2 regions of the Streptomyces sp. FIT100 genome follow, and region 2 is predicted to be linked to the other one. Evidence: riboswitches for the same ligand, from Rfam matches in the RefSeq annotation. Region 2 holds a riboswitch; the other holds the start of a gene.
What was found. Region 2 has a riboswitch for thiamine pyrophosphate ahead of thiC (phosphomethylpyrimidine synthase ThiC). Riboswitches for the same ligand answer to the same signal wherever they lie in the genome.

Region 1 (7,240 bases), 1.9 Mb from region 2:
TCCCCGGCGTCCTGGCGCAGCTGCTCCTCCCAGCCGTCGGCCTGTTTCCGCAGCCGGGGCAGGCCGGGCGGCGCGGGGACGGCCAGTCGGTGGCTGATCCGTCCCGCGACAGCCACGACCTCGTCGGCGTCCTCGACCTCCGCCAGGGTCGACGTCCGGACGCGTTCCAGGAGCATCGCGAAACGCGTGTCGTCGCGCTCGTGCAGCAGGACGGCCCCGCGCCCGCCCCACGCCGCGAACGCGTCCGGTTCATGGACGTTGCCGGGATGCGGAAACGACACCTTGAGGACAGAGGTTCCCTCGACCGGCCGTCGCACGGGAACGACGACCCCGACACCCCCGTGCATGACCGCGCCGTCCGGGACACACCCCCAACGCCCCAGCAGCTCGTCCACGATCCCGGGCAGCTCGGCGAGCCACGCCGCTCCGGCCCGCCCCTCACGCTCGACGGTGCTCCGCGCGAATGCCTCCGGTACCGCGATCATCCGGGCACCCTACGCGCCGGCCCGTCGCCGGTCAGCCCGCGCCGTACTCGTGCGGTCGCCCGCCCTGCCACTCCACCCACTGCGGGTCGTCCAGCAGGTCCCACGCCTCGGGGAGGCCCGCGCGGCGCAGGAACTCGACCAGGTCGGCGTCGCTGCGGGCCAGGCCGGCGGTCACGGTGCGGATCGTGACCCGGCGGCCGCGGGTGCCCGTCGCGCGATGTACGAAGACCGGCGCGGTGCCCGTGCCCCCCGGCCGCGGTGCTTCGTGGTTCACAGCACACCCAGGTCATTGTCGGGGCGGCAGTACGGGCAGGCGGCGACGCCGTCCTCGGTGAGGGCGCGGAGGGCCTGCTCGCGGGTCAGGACCTTCGTGGACGTGCCGGCCATACCGCAGTCGTTCCCGTGGACGGGGTCCGGCGCGGGCCCGCCGCCCGCCCGTCGCACCGAGAGCTTCCAGCCGGGCTCGGGTGAGGGCAGCGCTCGCGACGCCCGTACGGCCGCCGCCGCCTCCTTCCGCTCCAGCTCCGCGACGGTCTCGTCGGTGCGGCACAGCTGCCGGACGAGCCATTCACGGACACTGTGCAGACGCTCCAGACGCGACACTTTTTCGGACACGGGTTCGATTCTAGGTGCCAGGTGGCCCCCAGTGACAGCCCGCCCGAGCGGGGCGCTCGTCGAAGCGCCGGACGGCGACAACGCCCGCCGAGCCGGGCCGTCCGACCGACGCCACCGGGCCACCGGATTCCGTCTGCGACACTGGATGCACCATGCCCAAGCCCGGAGAACTCACTTTCGTCGCCCCGCGCGGAGCCAAGAAGCCCCCGCGGCACCTCGCCGACCTCACGCCCGCCGAGCGCAAGGAGGTCGTCGCCGCGATCGGCGAGAAGCCGTTCCGCGCCAAGCAGCTGTCGCAGCACTACTTCGCGCGGTACGCCCACGACCCCGCCCAGTGGACCGACATCCCCGCCGCCGCGCGCGAGCGGCTCGCGTCGGAGCTGCTGCCCGATCTGATGTCCGTCGTCCGGCACATCTCCTGCGACGACGACACCACCCGCAAGACGCTGTGGCGGCTGCACGACGGGACGCTGGTCGAGTCGGTGCTGATGCGCTACCCGGACCGGGTCACGATGTGCATCTCCTCGCAGGCCGGCTGCGGCATGAACTGCCCGTTCTGCGCCACCGGCCAGGCCGGGCTCGACCGGAACCTGTCGACCGCCGAGATCGTGCACCAGATCGTGGACGGCATGCGGGCCCTGCGTGACGGCGAGGTCCCGGGCGGCCCCGCCCGGCTCAGCAACATCGTCTTCATGGGCATGGGCGAGCCGCTCGCCAACTACAAGCGGGTCGTCGGCGCCATCCGCCGGCTCACCGACCCCGAGCCGGACGGGCTCGGCATCTCGCAGCGCGGGATCACCGTCTCCACCGTCGGCCTCGTCCCGGCCATGCTGCGCTTCGCAGACGAGGGCTTCAAGTGCCGTCTCGCCGTCTCGCTGCACGCCCCCGACGATGAGCTCCGCGACACCCTCGTGCCCGTGAACACGCGCTGGAAGGTCCGGGAGGTGCTGGACGCCGCCTGGGAGTACGCGGAGAAGTCCGGCCGCCGGATCTCCATCGAGTACGCGCTCATCCGCGACATCAACGACCAGGCGTGGCGCGGTGATCTACTCGGTCGGCTCCTCAAGGGCAAGCGGGTCCATGTCAACCTGATCCCGCTCAACCCGACGCCGGGCTCGAAGTGGACGGCCTCGCGCCCCGAGGACGAGAAGGCGTTCGTCGAGGCCATCGCCGCCCACGGCGTGCCGGTGACGGTCCGGGACACCCGGGGGCAGGAGATCGACGGAGCGTGCGGACAGCTCGCCGCTTCCGAGCGTTGACCCCCGTGTAATCTGAGTCGAACAATTCTCATAATCCGACAGGGGAGCGCCACAGCGCTGAGAGTGCGGTGACCGTCAGACCGCAGACCCTCTGAACCTCGCCCCGGTCATTCGGGGTAGGAAGTTCGGACGTTACTCAAGCTGTTGCGCCCTGCCCGGATCCCGAACGCGGGACCCGGGCAGGGCCGCGTCTCTTCCTGGCCACCCCCAGGAGGACATCTCAGTGAGCACCACGAGCACCACGAGCACCACCAGGAACACCAAGCGGCTCGCCGCAACGGCGCTCGCCGCGGCCCTGGGCGTCAGCGCCCTCGCGGCCTGCGGGGGCGCGTCCGACGACGCCGCCTCCGGTTCCGGTTCCGGCAAGGGCTCCAAGACCGTGACGCTTGTCAGCCACGACTCCTTCAACGCCACTCCGGCGGTGCTCAAGGAGTTCACCGAGCAGACCGGCTACACGGTCAAGGTGCTGAAGAGCGGTGACGCCGTCGAGGCGCTCAACAAGGAGATCCTCACCAAGGGCTCCCCGCAGGGCGACGTCTTCTTCGGCGTCGACAACACCACCCTCTCCCGCGCCCTCGACAACGGTCTCTTCACGCCGTACGAGGCCAAGGGCCTGGACCGGGTCCCCGAGAGCGCCCAGCTCGACAAGGGCCGGCACCGGGTCACGCCCGTCGACACCGGCGACATCTGCGTCAACTACGACAAGAAGTACTTCGCCGACAAGAAGCTGGCCCCGCCGGTGACCCTCGACGACCTGGCGAAGCCCGCCTACAAGGACCTCCTCGTCGTCGAGAACGCCGAGCGCTCCTCGCCCGGCCTCGGCTTCCTCCTCGGCACCGCCGCCGCCTACGGCGACGAGGGCTGGCAGGACTACTGGAAGAAGCTGAAGGCCAACGGCGTCAAGGTCGTCGACAGCTGGGAGCTCGCCTACAACCAGGAGTTCTCCGGCTCGGCGGGCGGCAAGGCCGCCAAGGGCGACCGGCCGCTCGTCGTCTCGTACGCCTCCAGCCCGCCCGTCGAGGTGCTGTTCGCGAAGCCGCAGCCCAAGGAGGCGCCGACCGGGGTCGCGACCGGCACCTGCTTCCGCCAGACCGAGGCCGCGGGCCTGCTGAAGGGCGCGAGGAACGAGGCCGGGGGCAAGGCCCTGCTGGACTTCCTGATCAGCAAGAAGTTCCAGGAGGACATGCCGCTCCAGATGTTCGTGAACCCGGTGGTGAACGACGCCGAGGTGCCCGCGCTCTTCACCGAGTTCGGTGCCGTGGTCGACAAGCCGCAGACCATGGCGCCCGAGAAGATCGCCGACAGCCGTGACCAGTGGATCCAGTCGTGGTCCTCGCTCGTCCTGAAGTAGAAGCGACCGAAGCGGGCAGGACACTCCGCGGGAACGCGGCACGGCTCGCCCTGATGGCCGTGCCCGCCGCGTTCTTCGCGGTCTTCTTCGCCTACCCCGTGACCGCGATCGTCGGCCGCGGGTTCACGGCGGACGGGGCCTGGCGGTTCGGCCGCATCGGCGAGGTGCTGACCCGGCCGGAGATCGTGGACGTCCTCTGGTTCACCCTCTGGCAGGCGCTCGCGTCCACCGGGCTCACGCTGCTGCTCGCGCTCCCCGGCGCGTATGTCTTCGCGCGCTTCGACTTCCCCGGGAAGCAGGTGCTGCGCGCGGTCGTCACCGTGCCGTTCGTGCTGCCGACCGTCGTCGTCGGCACCGCCTTCCTCGCGCTGCTCGGCCGCGGCGGGCTCCTCGACGAGCTGTGGGGCGTACGGCTCGACACCACGGTCTGGGCGATCCTGCTCGCCCATGTCTTCTTCAACTACGCCGTGGTCGTACGGACCGTGGGCGGCCTGTGGTCGCAGCTCGACCCCCGCCAGGAGGAGGCGGCACGGGTCCTCGGAGCCGGACGGTTCGCCGCCTGGTACCGCGTCACCCTGCCCGCGCTGGCCCCGTCCGTGGCCGCGGCCGCGCTGATGGTGTTCCTCTTCACCTTCACCTCCTTCGGCGTCGTGCAGATCCTCGGCGGACCCGCCTACTCCACGGTCGAGGTGGAGATCTACCGGCAGACCGCCGACCGCCTCGACCTGCCGACGGCCGCCGTGCTCACGCTGGTCCAGTTCGCGGCAGTCGGCGCGATCCTCGCCGTGCACGCCCGGACCGTACGGCGGCGCGAGAGCGCCCTGAGACTCGTCGACCCGTCCCTGGCCGCGCACCGGCCGCGCGGCGCGGGCCAGTGGACGCTGTTCGCGGGGGTCCTCGCCACGATCGTGGTGCTGATCCTGGCGCCGCTCGCGGTACTGGTCGAGCGGTCGTTCGCGGGGGCCGGCGGCCCAGGCACCTACGGAGCCGGCTTCTACCAGGCCCTGCGGTCGGTCGAGGCGAGCGGCGGCACCTTCCTCGTACCGCCGCTGGAGGCGGTACGGAACTCCCTCCAGTACGCGCTCGCGGCCACCGCCATCGCCCTGCTCGTCGGCGGGCTCGCGGCCGCCGCGCTCACCCGCAGGGCCGGCAGGCTCGTACGGGGCTTCGACGCGCTGCTGATGCTGCCGCTCGGGGTCTCCGCCGTGACCGTCGGCTTCGGCTTCCTCATCACCCTCGACGAGCCACCGCTCGATCTGCGTACCTCATGGATCCTGGTGCCGCTCGCCCAGGCCCTGGTCGGGGTGCCGTTCGTGGTCCGCACCATGCTTCCCGTGCTGCGGGCCGTCGACGCACGGCTGCGGGAGGCCGCCGCCGTCCTCGGCGCGTCTCCGCTGCGGGCCTGGCGCGAGGTCGACCTGCCCCTGGTGCGACGGGCGCTCCTCGTCGCCGCCGGATTCGCCTTCGCCGTATCGCTGGGCGAGTTCGGGGCGACCGTCTTCATCGCCCGGCCGGACAACCCGACGCTCCCGGTGGCCGTGGCCCGGCTCCTGGGTCGCCCCGGAGAGCTCAACTACGGCCAGGCGATGGCCCTTTCGACCATTCTCATGCTGGTCTGCGCGACGGCGCTGCTGCTGCTCGAACGCATCCGGCCCGACCGTTCCGCCGGGGAGTTCTGATGCTGACGCTGGACGGTGCGACCGTACGGTTCGGGCGGCGGGCGGCGCTCGACGCGGTGGACCTGGAGGTGGCCGACCACGAGATCGTCTGTGTCCTTGGGCCCAGCGGCGGCGGCAAGTCCACGCTGCTGCGGGCCGTGGCCGGACTCCAGCAGCTGGCCGGCGGCCGGGTGCTGCTCGGGGGCGCCGACCAGGCGGGCGTGCCGGTGCACCGCCGCGGGGTCGGGCTGATGTTCCAGGACCACCAGCTCTTCCCGCAGCGGGACGTCGGCGGCAACGTGGCCTTCGGGCTGCGGATGCACGGGGTGCCCAGGGCCGAGCAGACCCGGCGCGTGGAGGAACTGCTGGAGCTCGTCGGGCTCCCGGGCGCCGGGCGGCGCGCCGTCGCGACGCTCTCCGGGGGCGAGCAGCAGCGAGTCGCCCTCGCCCGAGCGCTCGCGCCGCGCCCCCGGCTGCTGATGCTCGACGAGCCGCTCGGCCAGCTCGACCGGACGCTCAGGGAACGACTCGTCCTCGAACTGCGCGGGCTCTTCGAGCGGTTGGGGACGACCGTGCTCGCCGTGACGCACGACCAGGGCGAGGCTTTCGCGCTCGCCGACCGGGTCGTCGTCATGCGGGACGGGAAGGTCGCGCAGAGCGGCACACCGCGCGAGGTGTGGCAGCGGCCCGCCTCCGAGTTCGTCGCCCGCTTCCTCGGCTTCGACAACGTAGTGCCCGCGACGGTGGCCGGTGAGGCGGCGGACACGGTGTGGGGCAGGATCCCCGTCCCGGCGGGCTCGCCCCAGGGCGCCTGCCGGCTGCTGGTCCGTCCGGCGGCGGTGCGGATCGGGCCGCCGACGGAAGGGCTGAGGTGCGCGGTGGAGTCGCTCACCTTCCGCGGGCACCACGTGGCGGTACGGGCGCGGCCCGTGGGCGCGCCCCCGCTGGAGGCGGAGTGCGGGCTGCGGGAGGCGCCGGAGGTGGGGACGCAGGTCGGCGTCGCGTTCGCGGCGGAGGACGTGGTGGTGCTGGCGTCGGAGGAGGGCTGAGGGCTGAGGGCGGGGGCCCTGTGGCGTGCCCCGGTCCTCAGGCGCCGGACGGGCCGGCCGGCTTCAGCCGTGACAGCGCCTCCGGGACCTCGTCCACCGAGTCGACGAGCGCGATACGGGTCTCCATCGCGCGGTCGGCGGCCAGGGACCGCAGGAGCGGCCAGGCCGGCAGCTTCTCCGTCCAGTGGGCGCGGTCGACCAGGACCATGGGGGTCGGCTCGCCGCGGGACCCGTAGTAGTTGGGGGTGGCGTTGTCGAAGATCTCCTGGACCGTGCCCGCCGCGCCCGGCAGGAAGACCACGCCGGCGTTGCAGCGGGCGAGGAGGCCGTCCTCGCGCGTGGCGTTGGCGAAGTACTTGGCGATGTGGTCCGCGAAGGGGTTCGGCGGCTCGTGGCCGTAGAACCAGGTGGGGATGCCGATCGATTCGCCGCCCTGCGGCCAGCGCGCACGCACCTCGAAGGCGGTGGTGGCCCATTCGGTGATCGAGGGGGTGAACGAGGGGGCCTTGGCGAGGATTTCGAGTGCCTCGTCGAGCATCTCGTCGGCGTGCGGGGCCGCGTACGCGCCCAGGTTCGCCGCCTCCATCGCGCCGGGGCCGCCGCCCGTGGCCACGATCAGCCCGGTGCGGGCGAGCTCGCGGCCGAGCCTTGCCGCCCCCGCGTATGCGTCCGAACCCCGGCCCATGGCGTGGCCGCCCATGACGCCCACCACCGGGACGCCGTCGAGCAGTTCGTCGAGGGCGTCCGAGACGGCGTCGTCGTGGATGGACCGCAGCATCGACGCGTATATGTCGCGGTCGGCCTTGGTCTCCTGGAACCACTC
Region 2 (7,240 bases):
CGGGCTTGTCGCCAGCGTGATCGGGTTCGTGATCGGACTTCTCTTCAAGGTGCTGGTCTTCGTCGCGCTCGTGGGCGGACTCGTCTATCTCGTACGGAAGTTCACCGGGTCCTCCTCGTCGTCGGACCGGGATTGGTAGCGCGTACGCACGTTAGCCCGCTCGGGGGAACGGTGACGTCGAAACGGGGTGCCCGAACGGAGGCTGCCATTAGAGTGGCAAATGCCTGCCGTCCCCTGGGAATCACGGGTCGACGATCGCAGTGATCAGCGGTTTGTACGACTTCCCGGGCTATTTCTGGGCGTGAATCCAGATCGTCCCGGGGCCGCCCTCAAGGAGCGCGGTGGGTGCGCGGGGGCGGCCCCCGCAGGCGGGCGCGCGCGCCCGTCACCACGCCCGGGGGTGACCTTTGGCCACAGCTACGGCTCCTGCTCCAGCCACCGCTCCAGCGCCGGTTCCTGTTCCGGTGACGGCGACCGCCGCACCCACCCTGATCGGGTCCGTGCAGCGGGCGTTGAGACTGCTGGAGGCCGTGGGCTCCCACGTGGCCGGGGCCCCCGCCAAGCAGCTCGCGCGCGAAGCGGGACTTCCGCTTCCCACGGCCTACCATCTGCTGCGGACCCTGACGCACGAGGGCTATCTCCGGCGCGAGAAGGGCGTGTTCGTCTTCGGTGAGGCGGCCCTGAGGCTCGCCGTCGGGGGAGCGCTGCAGAATCGTCGCAGCAGGATCGAGGACGCCCTGGTCCACTGGCGCGACGCCATCGGCGTGCCCGTCTACTTCGCCGTCTACCGCGAGGGTGAGATCGAACTCGTCGCCGTCGCGGACACTCCGTACGCACCCGCCGTGGACGAATGGGCCGACTTCCGCGAGACCGGCCATGCGCATGCGATCGGCCAGTGCCTGCTGAGTCAGCTCGACGAGAAGGCGCGCCAGGACCACCTCGACCGTCACCCCGTCCAGGCGATCACGCCGTACACGGTCCGTGACCGGCGCGTCCTGCTGGAGCGGCTCGGCTCGACGGGCCGGATGCAACCGCTCGTCGAGCGACAGGAATATGCTCTCGGCACCGTTTGTGCGGCAATTCCGATCACTGCCGGTTCCACGGCCGCCGCCATAGCGATTTCCCTCCCTCTCCATCAGCAAGAGCGGCTGCTGCCGGCCGTTGAACAGCTGCGCAGCGGTATCGGGAGTCTGCTGAGTTCGTTCGCCTTCTCTATCAGTATCTGAAAAATCACTCCTTGTGATCTCCTGGTGACTGCAGCACGATGGCGTGCAGAGTGCCAAGGGGGATCATTCTTGGCCGTTTTCATCAACAGCGGGGTATGCGGGGTACATGATGCGCGAGTCGGTTCAGGCCGAGGTCCTGATGAGCTTCCTGGTCTCCGAGGAGCTCTCGTTCCGGATCCCGGTGGAACTCCGTTATGAGTCGGGGGATCCATACGCGGTCCGTATGACCTTCCACCTGCCTGGTGACGCGCCCGTGACCTGGGCCTTCGGCCGAGAGTTGCTGCTCGACGGCATCAACGCGCCCAGCGGGGACGGCGATGTGCACATCGCGCCGACTGAGCCGGCAGGGCTGTCCGACGTCTGCATCCGGCTCCAGGTGGGGGCCGACCGGGCACTGTTCCGGGCGGGCGCCGCACCCCTGGTGGCCTTCCTCGACCGGACCGACAAACTCGTTCCGCTGGGGCAGGAGCGCACGCTCGGCGACTTCGAGGACCACCTGGAGGAGGCGCTCGGCCGGATCCTCGCGGAGAACGCCGGCTGAGGTCAGCGCTTGCGGCGCCGGCCCCTTCCGCCCCGTACTGCCGCTGCCGCCCCGCCGGCGGCGCCCGCCGGGCGGTCGGCGGAGACGACGAGGGCCGCGAGCACGGTGGTGACGGGTACGGACGCGACCAGGCCGATCGAGCCGATCAGCGTCCGTACGATCTCCTCCGCCACCAGCTCGCTGTTGGCGACCGTGCCCACGCCGGACTCCGCGATCGAGAAGAGCAGCAGCAGCGGCAGCGACGCACCGGCGTAGGCGAGGATGAGTGTGTTGACGACCGAGGCGATGTGGTCGCGGCCGATCCGGATGGCGGCCCGGTAGAGCCCGCGCGGTCCCAGCGTCGAATCCGCCTGGTGCAGCTCCCAGACCGCGGAGGTCTGGGTCACCGTCACATCGTCGAGCACACCGAGCGAACCGATGATCACGCCCGCAAGAAGCAGACCGGACATGTCGATGCCCGGGTAGAGGCCGTGGATCAGACCGGTGTTGTCGTCCGTGTTCCCGCTCAGCGCCGCCCAGCCGATGAAGAGCGAGCCGAGCAGCCCGATCAGCAGCAGCGAGATCAGTGTGCCGATCACCGCGACCGACGTACGGGCGGACAGGCCGTGGCACATGTACAGGGCGATGAGCATGATCGCGCTCGCCCCGACGACGGCCACGATCAGTGGATTCGAGCCCTGCAGGATCGCCGGCAGGATGAACAGCGTCAGGACGGCGAAGCTGATGACCAGCGCGATCAGTGCCATGACCCCGCGCATCCGCCCCACCGCGACGACCACGATGGCGAAGATCCCGGCGAGCAGCGTCATCGGGAACTGCCGGTCCACGTCGGCGACCGAGTACTGCAGATCGCGCGGTGCGTCGGGCGCGTACGCCACCACGACGCCCTGGCCCTCGTGCAGTTGGCGCGTCGAGTCCGGCTGCACGATCTCGGTGAACGTACGGCCCGCGTCCTTGCCGCTCGTGACCTCGACGGTCGCCTTCCCGCACGTGCCCTGCTGGGAATTGACCGCTTCCCGGCCCTCGGGCGTCGAGGTGTCGCCGGTCGGGGGCACCTGCCCGGCGTTCACGTCCTCGCAGGGGACCTGCTCGACCTCCACCACCTTCGCCGACTCGGTCTGCCGGTCGAAGCCGACACCCGTGCGCTCGTGGCCCGGTGCGCCGCCCGGCCAGAGGACGACGAGCCCCACCGCCACGGCGGTGGCGAAAGGAATCAGCACCGCGGCGATGACCCGCTGGAGGTGGCGGGAGACGGGCGCGGCCGGGCCATGACCGTGCGCATGGCCGTGGTCGTGGATGCCGGAGCGGTCGGCGGCCCGGTCGTCCGCCCGGCCGTCCGTGCTGCCGGGCCTGCGGCCGTCCGGTTCGGGGCTCTGCTGCGAGGAAGTCACCGACCGATCATCGCAAGAACGGAAGGGGCCCACTGTTCAGCACGCCCGATATGGCGCTAGCGTGGTGGGACCTTTGCACACGCGGGAGCTCGGAGCACCGGGCTGAGAGGGCGCTGACCTCCGTACATCCGTACGGGAAAGCTGCGCCGACCGCCGAACCTGTTACCGGGTAATGCCGGCGTAGGGAGTAGGTCTCATGACCACATCGGACACGCGCACGCCTGCCTCCAGTTCGTCCGAGGCCGGGAAGTCCATCGGCTGGCACAAGGGATACGTCGAGGGCTCGCGCCCCGACATCCGGGTGCCCGTCCGCCAAGTGCACCTCACCAACGGCAAGGACGTGACCCTGTACGACACGTCCGGGCCGTACACCGATCCGAACGTCGGGACCGACGTCCGCCGCGGGCTGTCGCCGCTGCGGGAGAACTGGATCATCGGTCGCGGCGACACCGAGGAGTACGCCGGCCGTCCCGTCCGCCCCGAGGACGACGGCATCAAGCACACCTCGCCGCGCGGCGGGCTGCGCAACCTCGACGCGGTCTTCCCCGGCCGCCCGCGCCAGCCCCGCCGGGGCCGCGAGGGACAGGCCGTGACGCAGCTGGCGTACGCCCGCCGTGGCGAGGTCACGCCGGAGATGGAGTACGTGGCGATCCGGGAGAACGTCTCGCCCGAGGTCGTGCGCGAGGAGATCGCCGCCGGGCGGGCGGTCCTTCCGGCGAACGTCAACCACCCGGAGACCGAGCCGATGATCATCGGCAAGCGGTTCCTGGTGAAGGTCAACGCCAACATCGGCAACTCCGCCGTGACCTCCTCCATCGAGGAGGAGGTGGAGAAGATGACCTGGGCGACCCGCTGGGGCGCGGACACGGTCATGGACCTCTCCACCGGCCGCAATATCCACACCACCCGCGAGTGGGTGCTGCGCAACTCCCCCGTGCCGATCGGCACCGTCCCGCTCTACCAGGCGCTGGAGAAGGTCGACGGCAGCGCCGAGGAGCTGAGCTGGGAGATCTACAAGGACACCGTCATCGAGCAGGCGGAGCAGGGCGTCGACTACATGACGGTCCACGCGGGCGTGCTGCTGCGGTACGTGCCGCTGACCGCCCGCCGCAAGACCGGCATCGTCTCGCGCGGCGGCTCGATCATGGCCGCGTGGTGCCTCGCGCACCACAAGGAGTCGTTCCTGTACGAGAACTTCGAGGAGCTCTGCGAGATCCTCGCGGCGTACGACGTCACGTACTCGCTCGGCGACGGCCTGCGGCCCGGCTCGATCGCGGACGCCAACGACGAGGCGCAGTTCGCCGAGTTGAGGACCCTCGGGGAGCTCAACACGATCGCCAAGCGCCACAACGTGCAGACGATGATCGAGGGCCCGGGGCACGTCCCGATGCACAAGATCAAGGAGAACATCGACCTCCAGCAGGAGATCTGCGAGGAGGCTCCCTTCTACACCCTGGGGCCCCTGACGACCGATGTGGCTCCCGCGTACGACCACATCACCAGCGGCATCGGCGCCGCCATGATCGCCTGGTGGGGCACGGCGATGCTCTGCTACGTCACGCCCAAGGAGCATCTGGGCCTGCCGAACCGGGACGACGTCAAGACCGGCGTCATCACCTACAAGATCGCGGCTCATGCCGCCGATCTTGCCAAGGGGCACCCGGGCGCGCAGGAGTGGGACGACGCCCTCTCCGACGCGCGCTTCGAGTTCCGCTGGGAGGACCAGTTCAATCTGGCCCTCGACCCGGACACGGCACGGGAGTTCCACGACGAGACACTGCCGGCGGAGCCGGCCAAGACCGCGCATTTCTGTTCCATGTGCGGGCCGAAGTTCTGCTCGATGAAGATCTCGCAGGACATCAGGCGCGAGCACGGCGGCGAGCTGAAGGCCGACGAGATCGAGGCGGGCATGGCGGAGAAGTCCGCCGAGTTCGCGGCGGCCGGGAGCCGGGTGTACCTGCCGATCGCGGACTGAACCGGCGCCGGTCCGTGTGCGCGGTGGAGGCCCCGTCCGGGTCTCCACCGCTCGACGGCGGTAGCGCCGCCGCCGACAGCGGCAGGGACTGAGGCGACCATGGCGAGAGCCGACGGTCCCCGGTGGCCCCCGCTGCTGTCGGCTATTCCGGCTGGTGTTCCGGAGGGCCGAAGTCCGGGCTGGTGAAGTCCGGGCTGGTGAACGTCGGGCGGGAAGTGGTCGAGGACCCCTCGCTGGGGCTGGAGAAGTCGGGTCCGCTGTAGCCGACCTTGGGGATCCGGTTCATCCGGCGGGGCGGGCCGGGGGAGGCCGGGTCGGCGCTGGGGTCGGCGAGGGCGGCGCGCAGGAACGGGACGACACCGCGCTCCAGGAGCGCGTGGCGCCATGCCTCCCGGGCGCGGGCCACTTCGTCGGGCAGTTCACCGCCCGGTTCCTCCGCGGGCAGCTGCGTCGCGCCGTTGCGCAGGGCGGTGATCAGCAGACCGATCGCGGCGGCCAGGAGCCCCGCCGCCGTCAGCGCCCCGAAGAACCAGCCGGCCGTCAGCAGGGTCTCCGCGAAGGAGGGTTCAGGGCTGAGCGCCTTCAGGGTGTAGCCCACGAGCAGAAAGATCACCGCTGCCGTGCCCGCCAGGACCGGCGCCAGGACGGTGAGCACGGCGCCGAAACCGGCCCCGGCGGACGAGTCGGCCGTGCCACTGGCCGCCGCGCCCAGCACCGAGCTCCGTACGGATGAGGCGGAGGGCGAGCGCAGCTCCTCCCGGACCTTCACGAAGTGCTCGTACTCCGCTGCCGCGGCGCTGGTTATCAGCGCGGTGGCGTTGAGGGCCATGGTGCGCAGTTGCTCGGCGTTGAGCCGCTTCCCGACGGCGGCGAGATCCGGGCGGTCGTGTGCGTTGCGCAGCGCGTCGTCGAGGATGCGCTCGTAGTCGGCGCGGTCCTCGGTCAGCAGGTGCGGAGCGCTGTTCATGTGCATCCCCCGATGCTCCGTAGGGCCGGATTGCCCGCGTGTGTGGGCGGTTGGGCAGAAACGGAGGAGAGCCTGCTACGGATAAGCCGATGGTAGAGCGGTTAATGCACGGGGTGACAGGGGGTTTCCGGAAATCGCCTGCCCCGGATTGGCTCAGCCATGCAGTGGCAGCCGGCACACCAGCAGCTTTCCGGCCATGGTCACTCCGCCGTCCATCGCGATGGCGAGCCCGTCCGCGTACACGTGCGGGCCCTCGACGACGGCGCTGGAGCCGCCCTGGCCGTCCGCCGCGTCCTCGGTGCCGACCTGGCCCAGGAGATACGGAATCGGGCTGTGGCCATGGACGATGCGCCCGCCGCCGTAGGCCGTGAGCAGGTCGCGCACGGCCTGCGGGCCGTCCTCGTCACGGAAGGCGAAGCGCTTGGTGAACTTGCGGAAGAGGTCCCAGCACTCGTCGGCGTCGTTCCGGTTGAGGATCTCGTGGACCTTGTCGTTGACGTCCGCGATCGTCGTGCCGTACTCGAGGTAGGCGGTCGTGTCGGAGTGCAGCAGCAGATGCCCGTCCTCCTCGACGACCGCGTCCAGCCGGGCCATCCACTGGAGATGGACGTCCTGGAGGCGGTCCATGTCGCTCTTCTGGCCACCGTTGAGCAGCCATGCGGCCTGGAAGGTGGCGGTGCCGGCACCGGAGTTGACGGGCGTGTCGCCGAAGCGCTTGGCGCCGATGAGCAGCAGTTCGTGGTTGCCCATCAGGGCCTTGCAGTAGCCGCCCGCGGCCGCGGCCTCGGCCGAGAGCCGCATGACGAGGTCGATGACGCCGATGCCGTCGGGGCCGCGGTCGGTGAAGTCGCCGAGGAACCACAGCCGGGCGTTCCCCGCCGACCAGTGGCCTTCGTCGTCGATCAGGCCCTGTTCGCCGAGCGCGGCGACGAGCTCGTCGAGGTAGCCGTGGACGTCGCCGACGACGTAGAGCGGGCCGAGGCCGTCCGGCGCGGGGGCCTCCGTCTCCACCGGCTCGACGGTCACCTGCACGGTGTCCTCGCGGCGGTTGACCACCGGTAGGTCGCGCTCGGTCGGGGTGTACCCCTCCGGAAGCTCGTCGTCCGGGACGGCGTTCCCCGGGTGGTCGAGGACGTGCTC

Region 1: linked by a shared signal. The riboswitch ahead of KK483_RS26360 (thiamine ABC transporter substrate binding subunit) and the one ahead of thiC (phosphomethylpyrimidine synthase ThiC) in region 2 are both predicted to bind thiamine pyrophosphate.

Annotation. Positions count from the first base shown of each region.
Region 1 is NZ_CP075715.1:5,821,775-5,829,014, forward strand. Features, by position in the region: gene KK483_RS26340 (aminoglycoside phosphotransferase family protein) at 1-485, opposite strand, end outside; gene KK483_RS26345 (hypothetical protein) at 517-660, opposite strand; gene KK483_RS26350 (DUF6233 domain-containing protein) at 756-1,100, opposite strand; gene rlmN (23S rRNA (adenine(2503)-C(2))-methyltransferase RlmN) at 1,253-2,359, shown strand; TPP riboswitch at 2,390-2,500, shown strand; gene KK483_RS26360 (thiamine ABC transporter substrate binding subunit) at 2,583-3,710, shown strand; gene KK483_RS26365 (iron ABC transporter permease) at 3,764-5,389, shown strand; gene KK483_RS26370 (ABC transporter ATP-binding protein) at 5,389-6,417, shown strand; gene KK483_RS26375 (LOG family protein) at 6,455-7,240, opposite strand, start outside.
Region 2 is NZ_CP075715.1:3,912,900-3,920,139, reverse strand. Features, by position in the region: gene KK483_RS17590 (DUF5326 family protein) at 1-139, shown strand, start outside; gene KK483_RS17585 (IclR family transcriptional regulator) at 465-1,226, shown strand; gene KK483_RS17580 (SsgA family sporulation/cell division regulator) at 1,336-1,767, shown strand; gene KK483_RS17575 (YibE/F family protein) at 1,770-3,158, opposite strand; TPP riboswitch at 3,230-3,362, shown strand; gene thiC (phosphomethylpyrimidine synthase ThiC) at 3,355-5,133, shown strand; gene KK483_RS17565 (hypothetical protein) at 5,276-6,106, opposite strand; gene KK483_RS17560 (metallophosphoesterase) at 6,254-7,240, opposite strand, start outside.